2 regions of the Agrobacterium tumefaciens genome follow, and region 1 is predicted to be linked to the other one. Evidence: predicted binding sites of a transcription regulator. Region 1 holds the regulator's gene; the other holds the start of a gene.

Region 1 (4,803 bases):
CATTGGCCTCGGCTCCGCTGGCTTCCTGCTGCTCACCTTGCTGCGCAGCCGGCTTGCATTGCTTGGTATTCCGCTTCTTGTCTCCGCCTTCGGCCTGTCGGCGGCCGTGGCCTATCGCGATGTCCCGGATTTGCTCATTCACGAGGAGGGTGAGTTGGTGGCGCTGCTGGAAGACGGCAAGGCCTATACGACAAAAACGCGACCACAGGGCTTCGTATACGGCCAGTGGCAAAGAGCACTCCTGTTGCCGGAACAGCCTGTGCCACCGGTCATTCTTAAAGCGCATGCCGCAGTAACCAGTGTAGGCTTGACCGCAAAATCAAAACTTACGCCGGAGGAGATGAGGGCGGTGATGCGGCAGATGACGGCAGCGCTGAAAGATGCGCAACCCGGCGTCTTCACCTGCAGCAAAGGCATATGGTGCGTGGCGCGCGCCAGGAGCGGGGAGTGGATCGTCGTTCTGGAAGATGGCCGGTTTGCCGGAAAAGCCTGCGATATCGCCGATATTGTCGTCGTTTCCCGCAGGACCTCGTTTTCACAATGCCGCTCAGGAGCACTTCTACTCAACCGCGATATATTGCGGCGCATTGGCTCGGTAGAAATAGGCTTCGCCGGCAATAATCAGCCGGGGGTGGTCGGACGACTACGCGCAGCAATTGCCGGGGCGAACAGGCCATGGAGCGAGCACCGCTACTACGACTGGAAAAGCGACCGCTTCGAATACGAGGTGCCGGAACCGGTCAGGCAGTTGCTGACGGCATCGCAATAAACGCCGTCAGCAGTGATATTCAGACCTTCACGCGCAGATCGTCAGTCAATGCGCCAATGCCGCTGATTTCCTGTTCATGCGCCGCATCGCGCCAGATCTCCTTCACTCCGGCCTCATACCACTCACGCATGGCGGGCAGGGTGAGCAGCCGATCGCAATAGGCTTTTGCCGCAGGTGAAAGATCGGCGCCATAGGTCTGGAAACGGAACGCCACGGGGCAGAAAAAAGCATCGACCGCCGTGAATTTCTGACCGGCAAGATAGGGACCGCCGAATTTTGTCAGACCTTCGCTCCATAACGCATCGATGCGCTTTATGTCTGCCGCAAGCCCGGCATCGCCACCCTTCGGCTTGACCCGAATACCGACCGACATGGGATAAAGATTGCGCAGTGAGGAAAAGCCGGCATGCATTTCGCTCGCCGCCGAACGCGACCATGCCCGCGCCTGCTTGTCGCTCGCCCAGACGCCCTGGTGCCGTTCTGCGAGATATTCGGCGATCGACAGCGTTTCCCATATCGTCACGCCATCATCGACAAGGCAGGGCACCTTGCCGGTCGGCGAAAAGCTGGAAAAGGCGACACCTTCGCCAAACGGAACAAGTCTCTCATCAAAGGCGATACCGAGCGTGCGCATCAACACCCACGGCCGCAGCGACCATGAGGAGTAGTTCTTGTTGGCGATGTAAAGATCGTACATGGCTTATCTCCCGGATATGACGCGCATTTCTATACCTGTCGGGGCATGATGGAATACCGAAAATAATCCATGGCACCCATAAGTCGCGTTGATGAATGACGGGGGCTTTGCACCGAGTATCACCATTCGGTGGCAGCGCCAGGCCAGCCGCATCCCCCAGCGTAAACGAACTCACGCAACCAGATGTCCACGGCATATGACGCAGTGGTGGCAACAGGCCGGGGGCAAGGCCGTAACAACGATATCCATATGAAACTGGAACTGATCTTTACCAGACAGAATGCAACTGTCTGCTGGAAGCATAAGATTGCCCGACACTCGCATGGTCAGCCGAATTCCGGAATTGCCGTCATCTTCGACAGGAGCCATCTCATGACGACGCCTGTCTTGAGAGGATGACGGTTAAATCAGATCAATGGTAACGGCGTATAAGTCCGACCAGCTTGCCCTGAATTTTTACCCGATCAGGCCCGAAGATACGGGTTTCATAAGCGGGGTTGGCCGCTTCCAGCGCGATGGAAGCGCCCTTGCGGCGGAAACGCTTCAGCGTCGCTTCCTCGTCATCCACCAATGCCACGACGATATCGCCCGGATTGGCGGTATTGCTGTTGCGGATGATGACGGTATCACCGTCGAAAATCCCGGCCTCGATCATCGAATCGCCCTTAACTTCGAGCGCGTAATGTTCACCCGAACCCAGCATGTCAACCGGCACGGCAACATCATGCGTATTGTTCTGAATGGCGGAAATCGGCACGCCGGCGGCGATGCGACCCATGACCGGAACGGTGACCGCGCCGCCGAGATCGTTGGCGGGCGCCTTGGGCGCCGGTGGGGGTTCTGGCGCCTTCGGCTTTCCGAGGCTGCCTTCGATGACGCTTGGAGAAAAGCCGCGCTGCGGCCTGGCACCCGGCGCATAGGCCTCCGGCAGCTTGATGACTTCCAGCGCCCGCGCCCTGTTAGGTAGCCGGCGAATAAAGCCGCGCTCTTCGAGGGCGGTAATCAGCCGGTGGATGCCGGATTTGGAAGCAAGATCGAGTGCGTCCTTCATTTCATCGAAGGAGGGCGGCACGCCGGACTCTTTCATTCGTTCATGAATGAAGAGAAGCAATTCCTGCTGTTTGCGCGTGAGCATGAGGAAAACACCCTTGAGAATCGTCGTTGAAGTCGCGAAACAAATACAGAACGAACACTATATGTTCCATATGTGTTCCGCAATCCCCTAAAATTTCGTGAAGCTGCTATCTGTTGTTTTGATGATTTGCCTGAAAGCACGAAATTGTGCTTTTCTGCCGTCCTAACTGTTCCGGCATGGCCATGCCGCATGCGACAGCAGGAAGCAGGGAAATGACGAAACCGTACCGCATCGACCATCTCGTACTGCCTGTCGAGCACATCGACGTCGCAGAAAATCGCCTTGGAAACCTGGGATTTACAGTAGCGCCAGCGGCTCTTCACCCGTTTGGCACGCAGAATGCCTGCGTTTTTTTCGCCGACGGCACGTATCTGGAGCCTCTCGTGATTGCTGATCCGGCTAAATATAATGCCTCGATTGGCCGGAAAGATGTGTTTACCGGGCGGGATCAGGCCTTCCGGAAACATGCCGGAGGGGAGGGTTTTTCCGCACTGGTCGCTGCAACGCAGGACGCTCTTGGCGATCTCGACCGATTCGTAGCCTCAGGCCTCTCGGCCGGAAATGTCTTTGAATTTTCGCGGCCAGTCAAAATGCCGGATGGTTCGCAGAGCGAGGCGGCTTTTCGGCTGGCTTTTGCAGCCAGTGGTTCCGCGGCGGATTTCTTTCTGTTCAGCTGTCAGCGGTTGCAGGCCCTGCCGGGCGACCGCGCGGCGCTGGAACGCCATGCCAACGGCGTTTCCGGCCTCAGCGAGATCGTGCTGTTTTCCGGTGGTGATGCGAATGCCGTGCAGCTGATCGAAACTGTGTTTGGCTGCGACGGCAAGATGTCTCCGGATGGAGATATGGTTTTCGCAACCGGCAATACCCGCATAAGATTGACGCGGAAGCCGGTCTTTGACGGACTGGCCTTTAGTGTTCCCGAGGAGGGCGGTGGCGGATTGCGCGGCGCAGGCGTCGTCTTTTCCGTTCGCGATCTTGCCGTGACACAGGCGGCACTTGCTGCTAATGGCGTGTCCAGCGCAGAAGCGGGCGGCCGGCTGGTGGTGCCCGCAGCGCCCGGTCAGGGTGTTGCCTTCGCCTTCGAGGAAAAATAATGAGCGTTACGAACAATCTCAAAGTCACCGCCGGCGATGGCGCCAGCAAGGTTTCCTTTTCCAATACCGAGCGTTTTTCGCTGATTGCCGGCCCCTGCCAGATGGAAAGCCGTGAACATGCCTTCATGATTGCGGGTGTGCTGAAGGAGCTTTGCGACAAGCTTGGAATAGGCCTCGTTTACAAATCCTCCTTCGACAAGGCGAACCGCACCTCGCTTTCCGGCAAGCGCGGCATAGGCCTTGACAGTGCGATGCAGGTTTTCGCCGATCTCAAGAAGGAATACGGCTTCCCGGTCCTGACCGACATTCACACCGAGGAACAATGCGCCATTGTGTCCGAAGTGGTGGATGTGCTGCAGATTCCTGCATTCCTCAGTCGCCAGACCGATCTTCTCGTCGCCGCCGCGAAAACCGGCCGCGTCATCAACGTCAAGAAGGGCCAGTTTCTGGCGCCCTGGGACATGAGAAACGTGCTGGCCAAGCTGAATGAAAGCGGCAACCCGAATGTGCTTTTATGCGAGCGCGGTGCGTCCTTCGGTTACAACACGCTGGTCTCCGACATGCGCTCGCTGCCGATCATGGCCTCGCTCGGCGCGCCTGTTGTCTTTGACGCCACCCATTCCGTGCAGCAGCCGGGCGGGCAGGGCGGCTCCACCGGCGGCCAGCGCGAATTCGTCGAGACGCTTTCGCGAGCGGCAGTGGCGGTTGGTATCGCTGGCCTTTTCATCGAGACCCACGAGGACCCGGACAATGCGCCTTCCGACGGCCCCAACATGGTGCATCTGAAGGACATGCCGAAACTGCTGGAAAAGCTTCTGGCCTTCGACGCCATCACGAAAGCGTAAGAAACGGGTGCTACTCGTGCCAATCGATTTTAATGGCGGGCGCTCTGTTTCTGCCGCCCGCCGTCATTGTAATTTCTTCGCCATCGTCTAAGACAGGCGACGGAAAATATCTGTTCCATTCCCAAGGGAGAGACCATGACTGCCATTACCGATATCATCGCGCGCGAAATTCTCGACAGCCGCGGCAACCCGACCGTTGAAGTCGATGTTTACCTCGAAGACGGCTCCATGGGCCGTGCGGCCGTTCCCTCCGGCGCCTCGAC
Region 2 (4,803 bases), on a different replicon from region 1:
CCGCCGCCGCCTGCAGGGCAAGCGAGGGGGCGGCGATCATCCTGACATCCTCATCGATATCGCCGGCCTTCGGTGTCTCCTCGCCCTTTTCCAATACCTTGCGTACGGTTTCGGGAAGATCGAGCTCATAACGCGAGACGATTTCCCGCACGGTTTCAATGTCGCTTGGATCGGCAACCGTCGGGCCGGAGGCGATCTCGGAGGGGTCGTCGCCCGGTACATCGGAAATCAGCAGCGATACGACCTTGGCCGGTTTGGCGGCCAGCGCCAGCCGCCCGCCCTTGATGCGGGAGAGGTGCTTGCGCACGGCGTTCATTTCGGAAATCGTCGCACCGCTGGTCAAAAGGGCACGATTGACGGCCATCTTGTCGGCAAGCGTCATGCCTTCGGCGGGGGCGACCATCAGCGCCGAACCACCGCCGGAAATCAGCGCGATGACCATGTCGTCGGCGGTCAGGCCCTCAACGGCGGCGAGAATGCGTTTTGCGGCTTCCGCGCTCCTGTCGTCAGGCACGGGATGCGAGGCCTCGATGATTTCGATGCGACTGGTCGGAACGGCATGGCCATACCGGGTCACCACCACGCCGGAAAGATCGACATGCGGCCATGCCGCTTCGAGCGCTGCGGCCATGGCGGCCGAGGCTTTGCCGGCCCCAACCACCACGCAGCGGCCTTTGGGCGGGGAGGGAAGGTGGTGTTGCAGCACCTTTGCCGGATCGGCACTTGCGACTGCCGCCAGGAAAATCCGGTTGAGGGCGTCTTTGGCGCGGCTGTCATTCCATGCGGTCATCGGTTCATACTCCAATCCAGAGCGCGCCAAGCGCCAAAAGGGCGGGCAGTGCCTGAATGAACAGGATCTTCATGGTATTGGCGGTAACGGCGCCGAAAATACCGGCCACCAGAACGCAGGTGAGGAAGAAGACCTTGAAGCTCAGCCCGGTATCGCCCTGCATGAGCCCATAGATCAGCCCGGCTGCCAGAAATCCGTTATAAAGCCCCTGATTGGCGGCAAGGACTTTTGTCTGCCGGGCGAAATCCGCCGAGAGGCCAAAGGCCTTGCGGCCGGTTGGTTTTTCCCACAGCAGCGTTTCCAGAATGACGATGTAAATATGGATGGCCGCAACCACGGCAATCAGAATGCTGGCGATCATCGGCGGTTTCCTCCAAAACCCTGATGTCCGTGGCGCATTGGTTCTCGCAAGAAGAACGGCAGCGAGCGGACAATTCCGTTTTAACGGCGGGACGAAGCGCTGCAAGGGCTGAATCTTCTCTTCCCATGCAAACTGTTGATGAGCGGCAGCCTGTTGCTTGACTCTTTGCTGAAATAGGAACAAAACAAGAACAGTAAGATTAAAAATCCGGAATTGAAACCCGTCATGCCATGCAAAAGCGCGCGGACCAGTTGCTCGTTGTCGAAGAGCTGCGTGAAAGGCTGGAAAGGATCGGTAACGGCCCTCATCGCCTGCACGAGAGCTTGCCTTTCGGCGTGGATGCCATCGACCATCACCTGCCGGGAGGCGGGCTGAAGCTCGGTTGCCTGCATGAGGTGAGCGGCGGCGGCAATGGCGCTGCCGATGGTGCGGCGGCAGCGTTGTTTGCAGCCGGTGTGGCGGCACGGCTTTCCGGCAAGGTTTTATGGTGTGTCACCCGGCGGGATCTGTTCATGCCGGGCCTGACACAGGCCGGCCTGTCGCAGAACCGGCTCATCATCGTTGAATGCCGCGATGAGAAAGGCGTGCTCGACTGTTTTGAGGAGGGTTTGCGCTGCAATGGTTTCGGCGCGGTGATGGGCGAATTGGCGAAACTGCCGATGAATGCCTCGCGGCGGCTGCAACTGGCAGCGGAAACCTCAGGGGTTACCGGCATCGCCATCCGCCGCTTCCGGCGTGCGGCCGATGCGGCGCTGTTCGGTGAGCCGACGGCGGCGGTGACCCGCTGGCGCATTTCCGTGCGGCCTTCATCACCCCTGCCGGTGCCGGGGGTGGGCAGGCCGCGCTGGTTGCTGGAGCTTTTGCGATGTCGCGGCGGCGAAAGTGCCGAATTTGAAGTGGAAGCCTGTGATGCAAAGGGTCGTCTCGCTCTACCTGCCGACATGGCCGACGGATCGTTTCCGGCGTCTTTCGGGCAAGGACGCGCCGCCGGTTGAAAAGCCGCTGGTCATGATTGGTCGTCAGGGCAGCCGCCGGCTGGTGCTGGCGCTCGACAAGGCGGCAAAGGCGGCGGGTATCCGGCCGGGCACGCCGGTCAGCAAGGCGCAGGCGCTGGTGCCGGGTCTTCTCGTGGAAGATATGGATACGGCTGGTGATGCCCGCGCCCTGCAGCAGCTGGCCTTTCATTTCCTGCGCATCTATGCCCCCATCGTCGCTGCCGACCCGCCGGACGGGCTGGTGCTGGACACGGCGGGTGCGGACCATCTGCACGGCAATGAGACGCTGATGCTGAGCGGCATGGTCAACCGCCTGCATGCCGCAGGCTTTGCCGCCCGCGCCGCCATTGCCGATAGCTGGGGCGCGGCCCATGCGCTGGCGCGTTTTAGCCGTGAGGCGATCAGCATCGTGCCGCCGGGCGGGCAGCGTGCGGCGATCAGCGGCTTGCCGCTTGCTGCGCTCAGGCTGGAGGAACGCATCGTTTCCGGGCTGAAGGTGCTCGGTTTTCGCAGCATCGGCGAGCTTGCCGAAGCCCCGCGCGCGCCGCTGACCCTGCGTTTCGGCCCCGAGCTCGTCCGCCGTCTTTCCCAGGCGCTCGGGGAGATCGGCGAACCCATCGAACCGGTGCGGGTGGCTGAACTGGTGGAGGTGCGGCGCGCATTTCCCGAGCCGATTGCTGCGGCGGAGACGATTGCCCGTTATAGCCAAAAGCTGGTTATAGGCCTTTGCGCCGCGCTGGAAAGGCGCGGCCTCGGCGCGCGCCGTGTCGATCTGGTGCTGCACCGGGTGGATAGCGGCCTGCAGGCGGTGCGGGCCGGCACCTCCAGACCGGTGCGCGATGTCAAACAGCTTGTCCGGCTTCTGACTGATCGTATCGACACCATCGATCCCGGTTTCGGCATCGAGATGATGGTGCTGACCGCCACCCATACCGAGCCGCTTGTCGCCGCGCAGGCCCGATCCTCGCTTCTGGAGGAAGGCCGTGCGGACATCGCCGATACGGTCGATGTCATCCTCAATCGTGGTCATAAGGTCTATCGTTATGCGGCGGTGGCAAGCGATGTGCCGGAACGCTCCCTTGCTTCAGTTGCGGCGCTTGCGCCTGAGGATACGCTCGGCTGGCCCGGCCACTGGCCACGCCCGGTCAGGCTGTTTGCAAGGCCGGAACCCATCGAGACGCTGGCGCTGCTGCCGGACCATCCGCCGCGTTATTTCCTCTGGAAAGGCGTGCGCCACAATGTGCGCCGCGCCGACGGGCCGGAGCGGGTGTTCGGCGAATGGTGGAAACGCGACCGGGAAAAAGCCGCCGTGCGCGATTATTTCATGGTGGAAAACGAAAGCGGCGAGCGCTTCTGGATTTTCCGCTCCGGTGACGGCGAACATGCCGAAACGGGCTCGCAGGGCTGGTTCATCCACGGGGTTTTCGCATGAGCGCGCCGCATTATGCCGAATTGCAGGTGACCACGCATTTTTCCTTCCTGCGCGGAGCGAGTTCCTGTGAAGAGCTTTTCGAACAGGCCAAAAATCTCGGCATCGAGGCGCTCGGCATTGCCGACCGCAACAGCCTTGCGGGCATTCCCCGCGCTTATGAAGCCGCCAATAATCATGGTATCCGCCTCATCATCGGCTGCCGGCTCGATCTGGATGACGATTTTTCCGTGCTCGTCTACCCCATGGATCGCCCGGCTTACGGGCGGCTTTGCCGGCTGCTTTCCGTCGGCAAGAAAAGGGGTGGCAAGGGCAAATGCCGGCTGGCATGGGATGATCTCGTGACCTATGGCGAAGGCCTGATTGTCGTGTTGCTCGCTGACCTCGCGGATGATCTCTGCGCACTGCGGCTGCGACGTCTCAAAGCTGCTTTTGCCGACAGGGCCTATATGGCACTCAGCCTCCGAAGACGCCCCAACGACCAGATGCGGCTTTTCGAACTCTCGAACATGGCATTAGCCGCGGGTGTGCCGACCGTGGTGACCAATGACGTGCTGTTTCATGTGCCCGAGCGGCGCATGCTGCAGGATGTCGTCACCTGCATCCGGCACAATTGCACCATCGACGAGGCGGGTTTCCGGCGCGAGCGCCATGCCGACCGCTATATGAAACCGCCGGAAGAGATGCACCGGCTGTTTGCCCGTTACCCTGAAGCGCTCTCCCGCAGCCTTGAAATTGCGAAACGCTGCAAATTTTCGCTGAAGGAACTGGTCTACCAATATCCAGAGGAACGCACCCTGCCGGGGCTGACGGCGCAGCAGGCGCTGGAGAAGATGGTCTGGGAAGCGGTGCCGGATCGTTATCCGCATGGTGCGCCGGAAAAGGTAGAAAGGGCGCTGCATCATGAACTTGGCCTGATCGGAAGGCTGGAATATGCCCCCTATTTCCTGACGGTGAACGCCATTGTTCGCCATGCGCGCTCATTGGATATTCTCTGCCAGGGACGCGGCTCGGCAGCCAATTCGGTTGTCTGCTACGTGCTCGGCATCACCGCCATTGATCCCCTCAAGGTCGATCTTCTGTTTGAACGTTTCGTTTCGGAAGAACGGCGCGAACCGCCTGACATCGATGTGGATTTCGAACATCAGCGGCGTGAGGAGGTCATCCAGTGGGTTTATGATACCTATGGTCGCGACAAGGCCGCACTGTGTTCGGTCGTCACCCGTTA

Evidence for each region. Region 1 encodes LexA, which represses DNA repair genes until DNA is damaged. Its sites were predicted from a motif close to TGTTCNNNNTGTGTTCNG; they were not measured.
Region 2: a site for LexA is predicted at 1,327-1,344, ahead of CFBP6623_RS16010 (ImuA family protein). Genes of this name have one in related genera too.

What each region holds. Positions count from the first base shown of each region.
Region 1 covers NZ_CP039903.1:1,098,795-1,103,597, forward strand. The annotation lists gene CFBP6623_RS05485 (ComEC/Rec2 family competence protein) at 1-769, shown strand, start outside; gene CFBP6623_RS05490 (glutathione S-transferase family protein) at 789-1,466, opposite strand; gene lexA (transcriptional repressor LexA) at 1,879-2,601, opposite strand; gene CFBP6623_RS05500 (VOC family protein) at 2,814-3,695, shown strand; gene kdsA (3-deoxy-8-phosphooctulonate synthase) at 3,695-4,540, shown strand; gene eno (phosphopyruvate hydratase) at 4,676-4,803, shown strand, end outside.
Region 2 covers NZ_CP039904.1:169,007-173,809, reverse strand. The annotation lists gene CFBP6623_RS16020 (glycerate kinase type-2 family protein) at 1-790, opposite strand, end outside; gene CFBP6623_RS16015 (DUF1304 domain-containing protein) at 795-1,151, opposite strand; gene CFBP6623_RS16010 (ImuA family protein) at 1,382-2,146, shown strand; gene CFBP6623_RS16005 (Y-family DNA polymerase) at 2,061-3,578, shown strand; gene CFBP6623_RS16000 (error-prone DNA polymerase) at 3,575-4,803, shown strand, end outside.